Regions from separate parts of the Paenibacillus xylanexedens genome, predicted to be linked through region 3. Evidence: a T-box and tRNA genes for the amino acid it is inferred to sense, from the RefSeq annotation. Region 3 holds a T-box; the other regions hold tRNA genes.

Region 1 (5,430 bases), 2.4 Mb from region 3:
GCCTAAGGGTTCCTGAGGAAGGCTCGTCCGCTCAGGGTAAGTCGGGACCTAAGGCGAGGCCGAAAGGCGTAGTCGAAGGACAACAGGTCGAAATTCCTGTACCACCGTAAGCCGTTATGAGCAATGGGGGGACGCAGTAGGGTAGTGACGCGGACTGATGGATGTCCGTCTAAGCAGTAAGGCTGATGTGTAGGCAAATCCGCACATTGTAAGGCTGAGCTGTGATGGGGAGCGAAAATTATAGTAGCGAAGGTCATGATCTCACACTGCCAAGAAAAGCCTCTAGCCAGGTGATGGTGCCCGTACCGCAAACCGACACAGGTAGGCGAGAAGAGTATTCTAAGGCGCGCGGAAGAACTCTCGTTAAGGAACTCGGCAAAATGACCCCGTAACTTCGGGAGAAGGGGTGCCCCGGTAGTGTGAATAGCACGAGGGGGCCGCAGTGAAAAGGCCCAAGCGACTGTTTAGCAAAAACACAGGTCTGTGCGAAGCCGTAAGGCGAAGTATACGGGCTGACGCCTGCCCGGTGCTGGAAGGTTAAGGGGAGTGGTTAGGAGCAATCCGAAGCTGTGAACCGAAGCCCCAGTAAACGGCGGCCGTAACTATAACGGTCCTAAGGTAGCGAAATTCCTTGTCAGGTAAATTCTGACCCGCACGAATGGCGTAACGACTTGGGCGCTGTCTCAACGAGAGATCCGGTGAAATTTTAATACCTGTGAAGATGCAGGTTACCCGCGACAAGACGGAAAGACCCCATGGAGCTTTACTGCAGCTTGATATTGAATTTGGGTACGATCTGTACAGGATAGGTGGGAGCCTTTGAAGTGTGAGCGCCAGCTTGCGTGGAGGCAACGTTGGGATACCACCCTGATCGTATCTAGGTTCTAACCTGGTACCGTAATCCGGTGCGGGGACAGTGTCAGGTGGGCAGTTTGACTGGGGCGGTCGCCTCCTAAAGAGTAACGGAGGCGCCCAAAGGTTCCCTCAGAATGGTTGGAAATCATTCGAAGAGTGCAAAGGCATAAGGGAGCTTGACTGCGAGACCTACAAGTCGAGCAGGGACGAAAGTCGGGCTTAGTGATCCGGTGGTACCGCATGGAAGGGCCATCGCTCAACGGATAAAAGCTACCCTGGGGATAACAGGCTTATCTCCCCCAAGAGTCCACATCGACGGGGAGGTTTGGCACCTCGATGTCGGCTCATCGCATCCTGGGGCTGAAGTAGGTCCCAAGGGTTGGGCTGTTCGCCCATTAAAGCGGTACGCGAGCTGGGTTCAGAACGTCGTGAGACAGTTCGGTCCCTATCTGTCGTGGGCGTAGGAAATTTGAGAGGAGCTGTCCTTAGTACGAGAGGACCGGGATGGACGTACCGCTGGTGTACCAGTTGTTCCGCCAGGAGCACCGCTGGGTAGCTATGTACGGACGGGATAAACGCTGAAAGCATCTAAGCGTGAAGCCCCCCTCAAGATGAGATTTCCCAGTATGTAAGACCCCTTGAAGACGACGAGGTAGATAGGCTGGGGGTGGAAGTGCAGCAATGCATGGAGCTGACCAGTACTAATCGGTCGAGGGCTTATCCAATAGCAAGTTGTAATTCGCATGTTTCGTTTCGAATCTAGTTTTCAGAGAACGATCTCTGAATGTAAGCTACGCGTTTGGTGGCGATGGCGGAGGGGTTCCACACGTACCCATCCCGAACACGACCGTTAAGCCCTCTAGCGCCGATGGTACTTGGACCGCAGGGTCCTGGGAGAGTAGGACGCCGCCAAGCGAAACCCCATTGGGGTATTTTTTTTCGAAAATTGATAAGGGCCCTTAGCTCAGTTGGTTAGAGCGCACCTCTGATAAGGGTGAGGCCGGTGGTTCGAGTCCACCAGGGCCCATAGCAAGACCACAACAAGAAATACACCAGAGTATGGGGCCATAGCTCAGCTGGGAGAGCGCCTGCCTTGCAAGCAGGAGGTCAGCGGTTCGATCCCGCTTGGCTCCACCATTCCCTGATAGCTCAGTTGGTAGAGCACTCGACTGTTAATCGAGTTGTCACAGGTTCGAGCCCTGTTCGGGGAGCCAGTAAGGCCCGTTGGTCAAGGGGTTAAGACACCTCCCTTTCACGGAGGTAACAGGGGTTCGAATCCCCTACGGGTCATAATATGGAGGCTTAGCTCAGCTGGGAGAGCATCTGCCTTACAAGCAGAGGGTCGGGGGTTCGATCCCCTCAGCCTCCACCATATAACTTTATAACGACGCGGGGTGGAGCAGCCCGGTAGCTCGTCGGGCTCATAACCCGAAGGCCGCAGGTTCAAATCCTGCCCCCGCAATTATACTTTCCTTTGAGAAAGTGATCTGGAACCGTGGTGTAGTTGGCCTAACATGCCTGCCTGTCACGCAGGAGATCGCGGGTTCGAATCCCGTCGGTTCCGCCATTTTTTTTAAATGTAGTAAGGCTCGGTAGCTCAGTCGGTAGAGCAGAGGACTGAAAATCCTCGTGTCGGCGGTTCGATTCCGTCCCGAGCCACCATTTATAACACCATGTAATACGCCGGTGTAGCTCAACTGGTAGAGCAACTGACTTGTAATCAGTAGGTTGGGGGTTCAAGTCCTCTCGCCGGCACCATGTAATCCTGGAGGATTAGCGAAGCGGCCAAACGCATCAGACTGTAAATCTGCTCCCGTACGGGTTCGGTGGTTCGAATCCATCATCCTCCACCAGTTTTTCTATGAGTCATTAGCTCAGTTGGTAGAGCACCTGACTTTTAATCAGGGTGTCGAAGGTTCGAGCCCTTCATGACTCACCATTATATGCGCGTGTGGCGGAATTGGCAGACGCACTAGACTTAGGATCTAGCGTCTTTGACGTGGGGGTTCAAGTCCCTCCACGCGCATTCTTTATTTGCGGAAGTGGCTCAGCGGTAGAGCATCGCCTTGCCAAGGCGAGGGTCGCGGGTTCGATTCCCGTCTTCCGCTCCAATATTTTGCGCCCTTAGCTCAGCTGGATAGAGCGTTTGACTACGAATCAAAAGGCCGGGAGTTCGAATCTCTCAGGGCGCGCCATTATAACTTCATATTTTGCCGGCGTGGCGGAATGGCAGACGCGCTCGACTCAAAATCGAGTGGGAAACCGTGGAGGTTCGAGTCCTCTCGCCGGTATAGATAACGGGATGTAGCTCAGCTTGGTAGAGCACCTGGTTTGGGACCAGGGGGTCGCATGTTCAAATCGTGTCATCCCGATTGTTGTTATGCGGGTGTAGTTCAATGGTAGAACTTTAGCCTTCCAAGCTAATAGCGTGGGTTCGATTCCCATCACCCGCTTATATATTGAAAAAGAAAGAGATGGTATTCACCGTCTCTTTCTTTTTTTGCTTTCATAGGTATATTGGCGATTGTAGTATACGAAGATCATGGAATATATGGCTCACATGCGTGTACCAGCATGTATCCCATCCTCACGATATATTTCCCTCTTTTTTAAGTCTCTTCTTAGTCATTGTGGAAGTGTTCAAATAGAGAAGGTCTAACACATGTTCGAACACAAGAATATCTTTTCTTTACCACATTTAATAAAACGCTTACAAAAATAGCTTGCGTAAATCATTAACCTGTAATACCATATCAATTAAGCGCTTAACCTTCAGGGGTAAGGCGCTTAAACTTAACGTAGATTAAGCGCTTAACCCGTAAAGGAAAGGACGGCGATCAAATTCATGAAAACAATTCGATTAACGATGGCTCAGGCACTGCTTCGATATCTGGATCAGCAATATATTTCGGTTGACGGTGTGGAAACCAAGTTTGTGAAGGGAATCATCGGCATTTTTGGACATGGCAACGTAACAGGCATTGGAGAAGCGTTGGAGCGCAGTCCGGGAAGCCTGACGTATATGCAAGGCAAGAACGAACAAGGTATGGTGCATACGGCAGCGGCTTATGCCAAGCAGAAGAACCGTAGACAGATCTATGCATGTACAACATCCATTGGACCTGGTGCTTTGAATATGATTACAGCCGCAGCTACTGCAACGGTGAACCGGATACCGGTTTTATTGCTTCCTGGAGATAACTTTGCTACACGGGAACCGGACCCGGTACTTCAGCAGTTGGAAGTGAGCAGTGACTATACAATCTCAGCCACTGATCCATTCAAAGCCGTCAGCAAGTACTGGGATCGCATCGTTCGTCCCGAACAGCTGATGATTGCTGTTACACAGGCCATGCGTGTGCTAACCGATCCAGCAGAGACGGGAGCAGTAACGCTCGCACTGCCGCAGGATGTGCAGGCAGAGGCGTACGATTATCCAGAATCGTTCTTTGCCCGCAAAGTACATTATCTGGACCGTCGCCCCCCGGTACAGGCAGCCATTGAACGGGCAACGGAACAGATTGCCCGTGGCAGAAAGCCGCTACTCGTTGCAGGCGGCGGTGTGTTGTACTCTGAGGCATCCGCCCAGCTCGTGGAATTCGCGGAGGCATTTGGTATTCCGATCGCCGAGACGCAGGCGGGCAAGAGTGCAGTCTCTTGGGACCACCCACTAAATGTGGGGGCCATCGGGGTTACCGGCTCTCTGGCAGCCAATAGGCTGGCGAGAGAAGCGGATGTGGTGATCGGCGTCGGTACGCGGTTCTCGGATTTTACGACGGCGTCCCGCTCTGCTTTTCAACATCCGGAAGCTTCATTCATCAACATTAACCTGAACGGCATGGATGCCGCCAAGCTAGGCGGGGAAGCCATTCTGGCAGATGCACGCGAAGGATTGCAGGCTTTGCAGAAGGAATTGCAGCAAAGACAATACCGAAGTGCATATGGTGCATCCGAAATCGCTGATCTCCGCGCTGAGTGGAATGCAGAAGTGGATCGGCTGTATGCAGCTCAACATGAAGCAGGGCTGGCACAGACTACAGCAGTTGGCATCGTTAACCGGACCATTGATCCATCCTCCGTCATAGTGTGTGCGGCAGGCAGTCTGCCGGGTGATCTACATCGTCTGTGGCGTCCGTCTGAACCAAAGACATACCACATGGAGTATGGATTCTCCTGTATGGGGTACGAGGTAAGTGGAGCGTTCGGAGCAGCACTTGCCGAGCCGGATCGTGAAGTGTACGCCATGGTAGGGGATGGCAGTTATCTGATGCTGCATTCGGAGTTTGTGACTAGTTTGCAGGAACAGAAGAAGATGACCGTTCTATTATTCAACAACAATGGATTCCAATGTATTCATAATTTACAGCGGGAACATGGTAGTGACGGGTTCGGCAATGAGTTCCGTTATCGGGAATCCGAGAGTGGACGACTGACCGGGGATTACATGCCGATGGACTTTGCTGCACACGCCCGAAGCATGGGAGCCAAATCCTATAGAGCGGAGACAGCAGAACAGCTGGAACAGGCACTCCGAGATGCGAAGAACGAAACAGTGAGTACGTTGATTGAGATTCC
Region 2 (5,430 bases), 2.5 Mb from region 3:
AGCGCTGGACATTATACAAGTGAGAATGCCGGTATGAGTAACGAAAAGATCAGTGAGAATCTGATCCGCCGAAAGCCTAAGGGTTCCTGAGGAAGGCTCGTCCGCTCAGGGTAAGTCGGGACCTAAGGCGAGGCCGAAAGGCGTAGTCGAAGGACAACAGGTCGAAATTCCTGTACCACCGTAAGCCGTTATGAGCAATGGGGGGACGCAGTAGGGTAGTGACGCGGACTGATGGATGTCCGTCTAAGCAGTAAGGCTGATGTGTAGGCAAATCCGCACATTGTAAGGCTGAGCTGTGATGGGGAGCGAAAATTGTAGTAGCGAAGGTCATGATCTCACACTGCCAAGAAAAGCCTCTAGCCAGGTGATGGTGCCCGTACCGCAAACCGACACAGGTAGGCGAGAAGAGTATTCTAAGGCGCGCGGAAGAACTCTCGTTAAGGAACTCGGCAAAATGACCCCGTAACTTCGGGAGAAGGGGTGCCCCGGTAGTGTGAATAGCACGAGGGGGCCGCAGTGAAAAGGCCCAAGCGACTGTTTAGCAAAAACACAGGTCTGTGCGAAGCCGTAAGGCGAAGTATACGGGCTGACGCCTGCCCGGTGCTGGAAGGTTAAGGGGAGTGGTTAGGAGCAATCCGAAGCTGTGAACCGAAGCCCCAGTAAACGGCGGCCGTAACTATAACGGTCCTAAGGTAGCGAAATTCCTTGTCAGGTAAATTCTGACCCGCACGAATGGCGTAACGACTTGGGCGCTGTCTCAACGAGAGATCCGGTGAAATTTTAATACCTGTGAAGATGCAGGTTACCCGCGACAAGACGGAAAGACCCCATGGAGCTTTACTGCAGCTTGATATTGAATTTGGGTACGATCTGTACAGGATAGGTGGGAGCCTTTGAAGTGTGAGCGCCAGCTTGCATGGAGGCAACGTTGGGATACCACCCTGATCGTATCTAGGTTCTAACCTGGTACCGTAATCCGGTGCGGGGACAGTGTCAGGTGGGCAGTTTGACTGGGGCGGTCGCCTCCTAAAGAGTAACGGAGGCGCCCAAAGGTTCCCTCAGAATGGTTGGAAATCATTCGAAGAGTGCAAAGGCATAAGGGAGCTTGACTGCGAGACCTACAAGTCGAGCAGGGACGAAAGTCGGGCTTAGTGATCCGGTGGTACCGCATGGAAGGGCCATCGCTCAACGGATAAAAGCTACCCTGGGGATAACAGGCTTATCTCCCCCAAGAGTCCACATCGACGGGGAGGTTTGGCACCTCGATGTCGGCTCATCGCATCCTGGGGCTGAAGTAGGTCCCAAGGGTTGGGCTGTTCGCCCATTAAAGCGGTACGCGAGCTGGGTTCAGAACGTCGTGAGACAGTTCGGTCCCTATCTGTCGTGGGCGTAGGAAATTTGAGAGGAGCTGTCCTTAGTACGAGAGGACCGGGATGGACGTACCGCTGGTGTACCAGTTGTTCCGCCAGGAGCACCGCTGGGTAGCTATGTACGGACGGGATAAACGCTGAAAGCATCTAAGCGTGAAGCCCCCCTCAAGATGAGATTTCCCAGTATGTAAGACCCCTTGAAGACGACGAGGTAGATAGGCTGGGGGTGGAAGTGCAGCAATGCATGGAGCTGACCAGTACTAATCGGTCGAGGGCTTATCCAATAGCAAGTTGTAATTCGCATGTTTCGTTTCGAATCTAGTTTTCAGAGAACAACAACTCTGAAATGTAAGCTACGCGTTTGGTGGCGATGGCGGAGGGGTTCCACACGTACCCATCCCGAACACGACCGTTAAGCCCTCTAGCGCCGATGGTACTTGGACCGCAGGGTCCCGGGAGAGTAGGACGCCGCCAAGCGATTTCCCTTTGGGGTATTTTTTTTGCCCCCCTTGCTAAGGAATAAGGGATATATATTAGGGCCCTTAGCTCAGTTGGTTAGAGCGCACCTCTGATAAGGGTGAGGCCGGTGGTTCGAGTCCACCAGGGCCCATAGCAAGACCACAACAATGAAATACACAGTGTATGGGGCCATAGCTCAGCTGGGAGAGCGCCTGCCTTGCAAGCAGGAGGTCAGCGGTTCGATCCCGCTTGGCTCCACCATTCCCTGATAGCTCAGTTGGTAGAGCACTCGACTGTTAATCGAGTTGTCACAGGTTCGAGCCCTGTTCGGGGAGCCATATGGAGAGGTGTCCGAGCTGGCCGAAGGAGCACGATTGGAAATCGTGTAGGCGTCACAAGCGTCTCGAGGGTTCGAATCCCTCTCTCTCCGCCAGATAATTTTTTTAGCAAGGCCCGTTGGTCAAGGGGTTAAGACACCTCCCTTTCACGGAGGTAACAGGGGTTCGAATCCCCTACGGGTCATAATATGGAGGCTTAGCTCAGCTGGGAGAGCATCTGCCTTACAAGCAGAGGGTCGGGGGTTCGATCCCCTCAGCCTCCACCATATAAACTCTATAACGACGCGGGGTGGAGCAGCCCGGTAGCTCGTCGGGCTCATAACCCGAAGGCCGCAGGTTCAAATCCTGCCCCCGCAATTATACTTTCCTTTGAGAAAGTGATCTGGAACCGTGGTGTAGTTGGCCTAACATGCCTGCCTGTCACGCAGGAGATCGCGGGTTCGAATCCCGTCGGTTCCGCCATTTTTTAATTAAATATACACCGTGCCGGTGTAGCTCAACTGGTAGAGCAACTGACTTGTAATCAGTAGGTTGGGGGTTCAAGTCCTCTCGCCGGCACCATTTTTAGTATTTACATCTGAATTTGTGATAGAATGTATATTACAAGTAAAATTGTTAATACTAAGATTCTCTTAGTGGATGAATGGCTTACTCTATGGCGGTCGTGGCGAAGTGGTTAACGCACCGGTTTGTGGATCCGGCATTCGGGGGTTCAATTCCCCTCGATCGCCCCATGATTTTTTAATGGGGATTAGCCAAGCGGTAAGGCAACGGACTTTGACTCCGTCATGCATAGGTTCAAATCCTATATCCCCAGCCATTTCATTACGAGTCATTAGCTCAGTTGGTAGAGCACCTGACTTTTAATCAGGGTGTCGAAGGTTCGAGCCCTTCATGACTCACCATTATATTTTGCGGTCGTGGCGGAATTGGCAGACGCGCACGGTTCAGGTCCGTGTGGGCTAACCCCCGTGGAGGTTCGAGTCCTCTCGACCGCACCATATGTTTTGCGGAAGTGGCTCAGCGGTAGAGCATCGCCTTGCCAAGGCGAGGGTCGCGGGTTCGATTCCCGTCTTCCGCTCCAATATTTGCGCCCTTAGCTCAGCTGGATAGAGCGTTTGACTACGAATCAAAAGGCCGGGAGTTCGAATCTCTCAGGGCGCGCCATTATTCTCATAAGTATCGGGATGTAGCTCAGTTTGGTAGAGCACCTGGTTTGGGACCAGGGGGTCGCATGTTCAAATCGTGTCATCCCGATTTTTTTTATTTTGCGGGTGTAGTTCAATGGTAGAACTTTAGCCTTCCAAGCTAATAGCGTGGGTTCGATTCCCATCACCCGCTTCCTAGTAACATACAGAAAAGCCTTTGCTTATAGCAAGGGCTTTTTTTGTGCTTTAAAAAGAATAAGTGTATTCCTTTTAAAATAGGGTCAATTGTCATTTGATTAAGGATGAAATCTTTGTTTAAATAAATAGAACAATTCGTATCTGATTAACCGCATTTATTTATGAAGGAGGACAAACAGTAATGAAAAGAGCTTTGGTCATTGGTGGAAACGGAACATTAGGTAAAGCCGTTGTTGCGAAACTGAGAGATTATTCCGTTGAGGTTATTACAGCAGGTAGACAATCCGGGGATGTTCAGGTGGATATGATGTCGACAGAGAGTATTACTACCCTCTTCGAAACGGTGAGAAATATTGATTACGTCATTGTGGCGGCGGGCCAGACCCATTATGCGAAACTCGAAGAACTTACACCTGAGAACAATATGATTAGTGTGCAGGGTAAACTGCTTGGACAGGTCAATATCGTATTGATTGGACAGCACTATATTAACGACAAGGGGAGTTTCACGCTGGTCAGTGGCATTATACAAGACCACCCTATTGAGCAAGGTGCATCAAGTGCTATGGTCAATGGGGCTATTGATTCGTTTGCCAGAGCGGCAGCGTTTGAGTTACCAAGAGGCATTCGTTTGAATTCGGTTAGTCCTAATTTGTTTGTAGAGTCGGCGGAAAAATATAAGGATTTCTTTATTGGATTTAATCCCGTACCTGTAGAGAAAGTGGCTAATACGTTTATCCAGAGTGCACTTGGGATTGAAACAGCCCAAAATTTTAAAATATATTAAAAGCTGGACAGTTATATATGATTTTGATGAAATACCTATCCCTAATTAGTTGTAGGAAGAGAAGGGTGTACATGAAATGCATTTAAATGTTAAGCATGTAGAATGATTTTTCCTGAAACAGGACTGAATGAGGCCATATGGAATATTAAATATAAAGGAGATCCACCGAAAATACGGTGAATCTCCTTTTGTTTGTTGTGGATGAAATAGTCGGTATGTTTGGAATCAGGGAGCAGGTAGTCCAAGAACTTCGAGCATTTCATTACGTTTGAGCGATTCGGCAATGGGGCCGTCAATGAGCCATTTCTTAGCATTGAGGACATAGACATGGCCATTTTGAACAGCGGGTAGGCTTTTCCACACTTGGAGTAGCTGGATTTCGTTGAGTTCATCTTTTGTTTTTTGCAACGCTTCAGCTGATCCATCTGAGCTAATGGACACGATAAAAAGATAGTCTGCTTTGATTTCAGGCAAAAGCTCTACCGAGATACTGGCATTCATCCGATCCGGATTCTCTGCCTCAAGTTTGGTAACGAGAGCATCGGGAGTGAATCCAACCTCATAACCCGCTCCTACATAACTGGAAGCTGGGAATGGCGTGGATGGAATGGACGAGAAGAACAAACGCATATCTTTCTCTTCCAGGCGCAGGAATGCAACTGTAGGTTTGGTTTTGGTGATATCGGCTGAAAGCTTCTGAGCTTCAGTTACTTGATCTTTATTTTTTTGTAAAAGCTGTTCAGCTCGCTCTTCAATATCCAGTGCAGTAGCTACCTGCACGATAGATTCCTGCCAATTACGGCGATCATAAGTGATCGTAGGCGCGATCTTCTCGAGTTGTTCGAGAATTTTGGCATCCAAACTGGCATTGGCAATAATGAGGTCCGGATTGGCGCTGACTACAGCTTCAAAATTGACACTTTCATTGATGGGTTCGACATCCACGCCTTGAGCTTCAAGTTGCTCATTCAGGTAATCTTGCCGACCAATAGGTGTAGCAAGTACCAGTGGTACCTCCAAGGAGAGGATAATGTCCTCCATATTAATGGACACAATCCGTTCGGGATGTGCCGGGATTTTTTTGCTGCCACTAGCGCTCTCCACGGTCTTAGTAGCTGATTCAGTGGATG
Region 3 (5,430 bases):
GATGGGTACTTTTGTACTTGTAGAGGGCGGTGTACTGGGCTTTGGCGCAATTGGTATGATTCATTCATCCGAACGTAGTCATATGCTGCGTCTTGGTGAGAAAGTGAAATGTCGGGTGACACTGGTACGTGAAGACGGACGTGTGAATCTGGCCATGACTCAACTCAAACAAGTTGGACGTAACGAAGATGCAGACAAGCTGCTCGCTTTCATGAAAGAACGCCCTATGGGCGGCATGCCTTACTCGGATGCAACTCCGCCGGATATCATCAAGCAGCGCTTTGGCATCAGTAAGTCTGCTTTCAAGCGTGCCTTGGGGAAATTGATGAAGGACGGACTGGTGGTCCAAAAGGAAAGCTGGACATATCTGTCCGAATCTGCTCCTGCGGATCAAAGTGAAAATAAGTAATTTTCCTGATTAAATAGTTGTAATATGGAACTCGGATAAGGCAGGGATAGGCTGGGTAAACACCGGATGCCCCTGTCTTTTCTTTTGTTAACAGGATTGGAAAATGAAATTGAAAGTGCGGTGCCTGACATGTCTTACCGGAAATTTGCCTATGTGTATGATGAATTAATGGAAGATATGCCTTATCCGGACTGGATAAGGTTTGCAAGAACAGCATGGGAAAAGCATGGAATGCCCAAAAGTGTCGCTGAACTTGGCTGTGGAACGGGCTCCATTACGATCCCGCTCGTGAACTCCGGTTTCGAAGTTACAGGCATTGACCTCTCATCAGATATGCTGTCGGTTGCACGCAGCAAGATGGAGGCTACGCCTCAGGGTCATCGCTTGTATCGCGAGGGCAGTGTCCGTTGGGTGCAGCAGGATATGCGGGAATGGCGAGTTCCGGAACCTGTGGATTCGGTGATATCTTTCTGTGATTGTGTCAATTATTTGCTTGAACAAGAAGATGTCGTTCGTACTTTCCAGCGGACATACGAAATGCTGAAGCCTGGTGGAACGTTCCTGTTTGATGTGCATCATCCCAATACCCTTATTCGTTATGATGAGGAGCAGCCTTTTGTACTGGATGAGCGCTCCGTATCTTATATTTGGACTTGTGATCTGGACCAGGATCGCTGTGAGATTGAGCATCATCTCAGTATTTTTTCGCGTGTGGATGATGGTAACAAGGATATGTACCAGCGGTTTGAAGAAGTTCATGTCCAGCGTGCATATAATCCGGACTGGATGAAGCTGGAGTTATCCAAGGCAGGTTTTAGAGACGTGAAGGTATATGCGGATTTTGAATGGAAAGAGGCCGGAGACAGCGCACAGCGCTTGTTCTACGTTGCTGTGAAGTAAGAGCGAATAATGAGAACTGTCCTTATGTATGGTGCATAAGGGCAGTTTTTTTGTTTGATTTTTTTGGAGAATGAATAAAAAGCTTCTGCAATCCGGCAAGGAACTGCTAGGAAAGACTTACGAGCATGACAAAAAGTATTGCCAGTTAAAGTAAAGGAGGCGATAATAGTCGGATAGAAAGCGTTTTCTAAGGAAATCAATAGTCGAGGTGAGGTGTAGAGGTGGAAAGTACATATAAAACAAGACTTACGTCAGAACAACTGAATGCCATAATAGAGCAGCATTTCTCTGCGAGTATACAGGACTACAAGGAAATGGTGGATGGCTGGGCCAATCATGCATATCTCATCACACTTAGTGACGTACAGCGAGTGGTACTCAAAATTGCACCTTCGGCTTCGACCAATGTGATGCGTTGTGAGCAGGATCTCATGATTGCCGAGGTTGAGGCACTGCGACTCATCAGCGAGCTGCAAGATGTTCCCATACCCCAAGTACTAGCTTATGATGATTCGTTAACTATGGCTTCAGCGCGTTATTTTATCATGGAGTACATGTCTGGAACACCCTATAATCAGGTCAAGGATCAATATTCTGCGGAAGAGCAGGAAGCCGTTGAACAACAACTGGGGCGCTATAATCGTCGAATTAATGAAATCAAGGGTGAGAAGTTTGGATATTTCTCGGAGCACAAACAGCGATATTCCACATGGAAAGAAGCATTTATGAATCTGATGGATGACATTCTTACCGATGGGGAAGAAGCCGGAATTACATTTTCGATCGACTATCCTGAATTGAGACGCTTGATTGAAGATAAGTCGGATGCGCTTAACGATGTCAAAGAACCTGTGCTTGTCAGTTGGGATCTGTGGGATGGCAATGTGTTAGTAGACAAAGGTCGCATCACAGCGATTATTGATTTTGAACGTTCACTGTGGGCAGATCCTCTGATGGAGCATTATTTCAGTCATTTTAACTATACGCCCGGTTTTGTGAAAGGGTATGGGCATGCGATTACGACTGAAAGTGAGCTGAAAAGAAGAAGTCTCTATGACTTGTACTTTGATCTGGTGCTGCGCATTGAGTGCGCTTATCGTCAATATGATAATCAGGAACATGTGAATTGGACCATTCATAATCTGGAGGAAGGCATTGAGCGTTTTCGGTTATCTTGAAAAGAAACCAGCGTTATGAACGGTACGAAGCGTAGACTTCAAGATAGCGATTATAACGTGTAATATTGACTTTGGGCTTGCTTTTTTATATAATGGTCCCGATATTGTATACATATTTCGATGATAAGGATCAGTAGTAATTCCTGTACATAACAGAGAGCCGGCGGTTGGTGCAAGCCGGTTGACAGTGATTTGCGAACTCGCCTTGGAGAAATGCGGTGATTACACCATTCTGTTTAACCTGCTTGTATAAAGCTTGGGATCAGGAATGGAAATCCGCATCGGTTAACCGCCGTTACAGGTCCAAAGGGAGTGGATGACGAAGCACGTTCGTCCGCTAACTAGGGTGGTACCACGGGAATTCAACCTCTCGTCCCTAGCGCTGCAAACGCTACGGGATGCTGAGGTTTTTTTGTTGCAATTAAAGCTAAAGTGAATAACCTGAAGGAGGAACAATAGATGAGTGAGAATAACCAGCCGAAACACGGCTATCAGCCACAAGTCATGGAAAAAAGTTGGCAGCAATATTGGGATGCAAATAAAACGTTTAAAACGGGTGAGGACCCTGCTAAACCGAAATTTTATGCACTGGATATGTTCCCTTATCCATCCGGTTCAGGTCTGCACGTAGGTCACCCGGAAGGATATACGGCAACGGATATCGTTTCCCGTTACAAACGTATGCGCGGTTACAACGTATTGCACCCAATGGGTTGGGATGCTTTCGGTCTGCCTGCTGAGCAGCATGCACTGGATACAGGTGAACATCCACGAGATATTACATTCCGTAATATTGACAATTTCCGTCGCCAGATCAAATCGCTCGGTTTCTCTTATGACTGGGATCGTGAGATCAGCACAACGGACCCTGAATACTATAAATGGACACAATGGATCTTTATCCAGCTGTACAATAAGGGCCTGGCTTATGTGGATGAAGTTGCAGTTAACTGGTGTGAAGCCCTTGGAACGGTACTTGCTAATGAAGAGGTTATTGATGGCAAGAGTGAACGTGGTGGACATCCGGTTGTACGCAAACCGATGCGTCAATGGGTTCTGAGAATTACCGAGTATGCAGAGCGTCTGTTGGAAGACCTGGAAGAGCTGGATTGGTCTGAAAGCATCAAGGATATGCAGCGCAACTGGATCGGTAAATCGACAGGTGCGGAAGTTGTATTTGCCATTGAGGGTCGCGAGGAAGTCATCAAGGTGTTCACTACCCGTGCGGACACATTGTTTGGTGCGAGCTTTGCAGTACTTGCTCCGGAACATGAATTGGTAGAAGCAATTACAACCGATGACCAACGTGAAGCGATTCAGGCTTATCAGGAGCAGGCTTCTCGTAAGAGTGATCTGGAACGTACAGATTTGGCCAAAGACAAAACAGGTGTATTCACTGGCGCTTATGCAATCAATCCCGTTAATGGTGCAAAACTGCCGATCTGGATTGCCGATTATGTTCTTGCAGGTTACGGTACAGGTGCGGTTATGGCAGTTCCGGGTCATGATGCACGCGACTGGGAATTTGCGAAGCAGTTCGGTCTGGATATCATCGAGGTTATTCAAGGCGGAGACGTTACACAAGAGGCATATTCGGGTGATGGCGCGCATGTGAATTCCGATTTCTTGAACGGACTGAATAATGAAGAAGCGGTTGCCAAGATGATTGCTTGGTTGGAAGAGAACGGTAAAGGACAAGGTAAAGTAACCTATCGTCTGCGCGATTGGCTGTTCAGCCGTCAGCGTTACTGGGGTGAGCCAATCCCGATTCTGCATCTGGAAGACGGAACGATGAAGACAGTACCGGAGGATCAACTTCCACTGCTGCTGCCTGATATCGACCAGATCAAACCTTCGGGTACTGGAGAATCACCGCTGGCGAATGTTACAGAGTGGGTGAATACGGTAGATCCGGAAACGGGAATGAAGGCACGTCGTGAGACTAACACCATGCCACAATGGGCGGGTAGCTGCTGGTATTACCTGCGCTTTATCGATCCACACAATGACAAGGAACTGATCTCCAAGGAGAAACAGCAACAGTGGCTGCCAGTTGATCTGTACATTGGCGGAGCAGAGCATGCGGTGCTTCACTTGCTGTACGCTCGTTTCTGGCACAAAGTGCTGTATGATCTGGGTGTTGTGGAGACCAAAGAACCTTTCCACAAATTGGTGAACCAAGGTATGATCCTGGGTACGAATAATGAGAAAATGAGTAAATCCCGTGGTAATGTCATTAACCCGGATGAAATCGTCAATGAATTCGGTGCAGATACATTGCGTCTGTACGAGATGTTCATGGGACCATTGGAAGCGACAAAACCGTGGAATGCAAACGGGGTTGAAGGCATGCACCGCTTCCTGTCACGTGTATGGCGTCTCTTCATTAACGAAGACACAGGAGCCATCAATGACAAGATTACGGTGGACGGTGGAACGGATGAGTTCAAACGGACTGCTCACAAAACGATCAAAAAAGTTACGGAAGATCTGGAACATCTGCGCTTCAACACTTCCATCAGCCAGCTGATGATTTTCATCAACGATGCATACAAAGCGGACACACTGCCTCGTGAAGCGATGGAGAAATTTGTGCAGCTGTTGTCACCACTGGCACCGCATATGGCAGAGGAACTGTGGAGCCGTTTGGGTCATGAAGGTGGAATCTCTTACGTGGCTTGGCCTGAATATGATGAGTCCATGACAGTGGATGCTGAAGTGGAAATCGTTGTTCAGGTAAATGGTAAAATTGTAACTCGTGCTACGATCGCGAAGGATCTGGATGCACAGGGTATGCAGGACTTTACGATGGAGCTGGCACCTGTTAAGCAGGCGCTGGAAGGCAAGACCATTCGCAAGGTCATTGCCGTTCCAGGCAAACTCGTTAATATTGTTGCCGGTTAATCTCACCGGCTCGGAATAGTTCATCCAGCTTTAACAAAT

What was found. A T-box is a leader RNA that pairs with one kind of tRNA and senses whether it is charged. The one in region 3 lies ahead of leuS (leucine--tRNA ligase), so its partner is inferred to be a tRNA-Leu.
Region 1: it has a tRNA-Leu gene. The T-box ahead of leuS (leucine--tRNA ligase) is inferred to sense a tRNA for this amino acid. The anticodon was not compared.
Region 2: it has a tRNA-Leu gene. The T-box ahead of leuS (leucine--tRNA ligase) is inferred to sense a tRNA for this amino acid. The anticodon was not compared.

Annotation. Positions count from the first base shown of each region.
Region 1 covers NZ_CP018620.1:1,094,227-1,099,656, forward strand. The annotation lists rRNA gene BS614_RS04840 (23S ribosomal RNA) at 1-1,580, shown strand, start outside; rRNA gene rrf (5S ribosomal RNA) at 1,654-1,770, shown strand; tRNA gene BS614_RS04850 (tRNA-Ile) at 1,809-1,882, shown strand; tRNA gene BS614_RS04855 (tRNA-Ala) at 1,917-1,992, shown strand; tRNA gene BS614_RS04860 (tRNA-Asn) at 1,994-2,069, shown strand; tRNA gene BS614_RS04865 (tRNA-Glu) at 2,074-2,145, shown strand; tRNA gene BS614_RS04870 (tRNA-Val) at 2,152-2,227, shown strand; tRNA gene BS614_RS04875 (tRNA-Met) at 2,244-2,317, shown strand; tRNA gene BS614_RS04880 (tRNA-Asp) at 2,345-2,422, shown strand; tRNA gene BS614_RS04885 (tRNA-Phe) at 2,442-2,517, shown strand; tRNA gene BS614_RS04890 (tRNA-Thr) at 2,538-2,613, shown strand; tRNA gene BS614_RS04895 (tRNA-Tyr) at 2,623-2,708, shown strand; tRNA gene BS614_RS04900 (tRNA-Lys) at 2,719-2,794, shown strand; tRNA gene BS614_RS04905 (tRNA-Leu) at 2,801-2,881, shown strand; tRNA gene BS614_RS04910 (tRNA-Gly) at 2,892-2,966, shown strand; tRNA gene BS614_RS04915 (tRNA-Arg) at 2,974-3,050, shown strand; tRNA gene BS614_RS04920 (tRNA-Leu) at 3,068-3,146, shown strand; tRNA gene BS614_RS04925 (tRNA-Pro) at 3,154-3,227, shown strand; tRNA gene BS614_RS04930 (tRNA-Gly) at 3,238-3,308, shown strand; gene iolD (3D-(3,5/4)-trihydroxycyclohexane-1,2-dione acylhydrolase (decyclizing)) at 3,701-5,430, shown strand, end outside.
Region 2 covers NZ_CP018620.1:1,130,003-1,135,432, forward strand. The annotation lists rRNA gene BS614_RS05090 (23S ribosomal RNA) at 1-1,654, shown strand, start outside; rRNA gene rrf (5S ribosomal RNA) at 1,731-1,847, shown strand; tRNA gene BS614_RS05100 (tRNA-Ile) at 1,907-1,980, shown strand; tRNA gene BS614_RS05105 (tRNA-Ala) at 2,015-2,090, shown strand; tRNA gene BS614_RS05110 (tRNA-Asn) at 2,092-2,167, shown strand; tRNA gene BS614_RS05115 (tRNA-Ser) at 2,171-2,262, shown strand; tRNA gene BS614_RS05120 (tRNA-Glu) at 2,280-2,351, shown strand; tRNA gene BS614_RS05125 (tRNA-Val) at 2,358-2,433, shown strand; tRNA gene BS614_RS05130 (tRNA-Met) at 2,451-2,524, shown strand; tRNA gene BS614_RS05135 (tRNA-Asp) at 2,552-2,629, shown strand; tRNA gene BS614_RS05140 (tRNA-Thr) at 2,653-2,728, shown strand; tRNA gene BS614_RS05145 (tRNA-His) at 2,826-2,901, shown strand; tRNA gene BS614_RS05150 (tRNA-Gln) at 2,913-2,987, shown strand; tRNA gene BS614_RS05155 (tRNA-Lys) at 2,997-3,072, shown strand; tRNA gene BS614_RS05160 (tRNA-Leu) at 3,082-3,168, shown strand; tRNA gene BS614_RS05165 (tRNA-Gly) at 3,177-3,251, shown strand; tRNA gene BS614_RS05170 (tRNA-Arg) at 3,258-3,334, shown strand; tRNA gene BS614_RS05175 (tRNA-Pro) at 3,351-3,424, shown strand; tRNA gene BS614_RS05180 (tRNA-Gly) at 3,438-3,508, shown strand; gene BS614_RS05185 (short chain dehydrogenase) at 3,695-4,300, shown strand; gene BS614_RS05190 (ABC transporter substrate-binding protein) at 4,526-5,430, opposite strand, start outside.
Region 3 covers NZ_CP018620.1:5,708,904-5,714,333, reverse strand. The annotation lists gene BS614_RS25025 (CvfB family protein) at 1-409, shown strand, start outside; gene BS614_RS25020 (class I SAM-dependent DNA methyltransferase) at 539-1,309, shown strand; gene BS614_RS25015 (phosphotransferase family protein) at 1,531-2,487, shown strand; T-box leader at 2,599-2,868, shown strand; gene leuS (leucine--tRNA ligase) at 2,947-5,391, shown strand; gene comER (late competence protein ComER) at 5,372-5,430, opposite strand, start outside.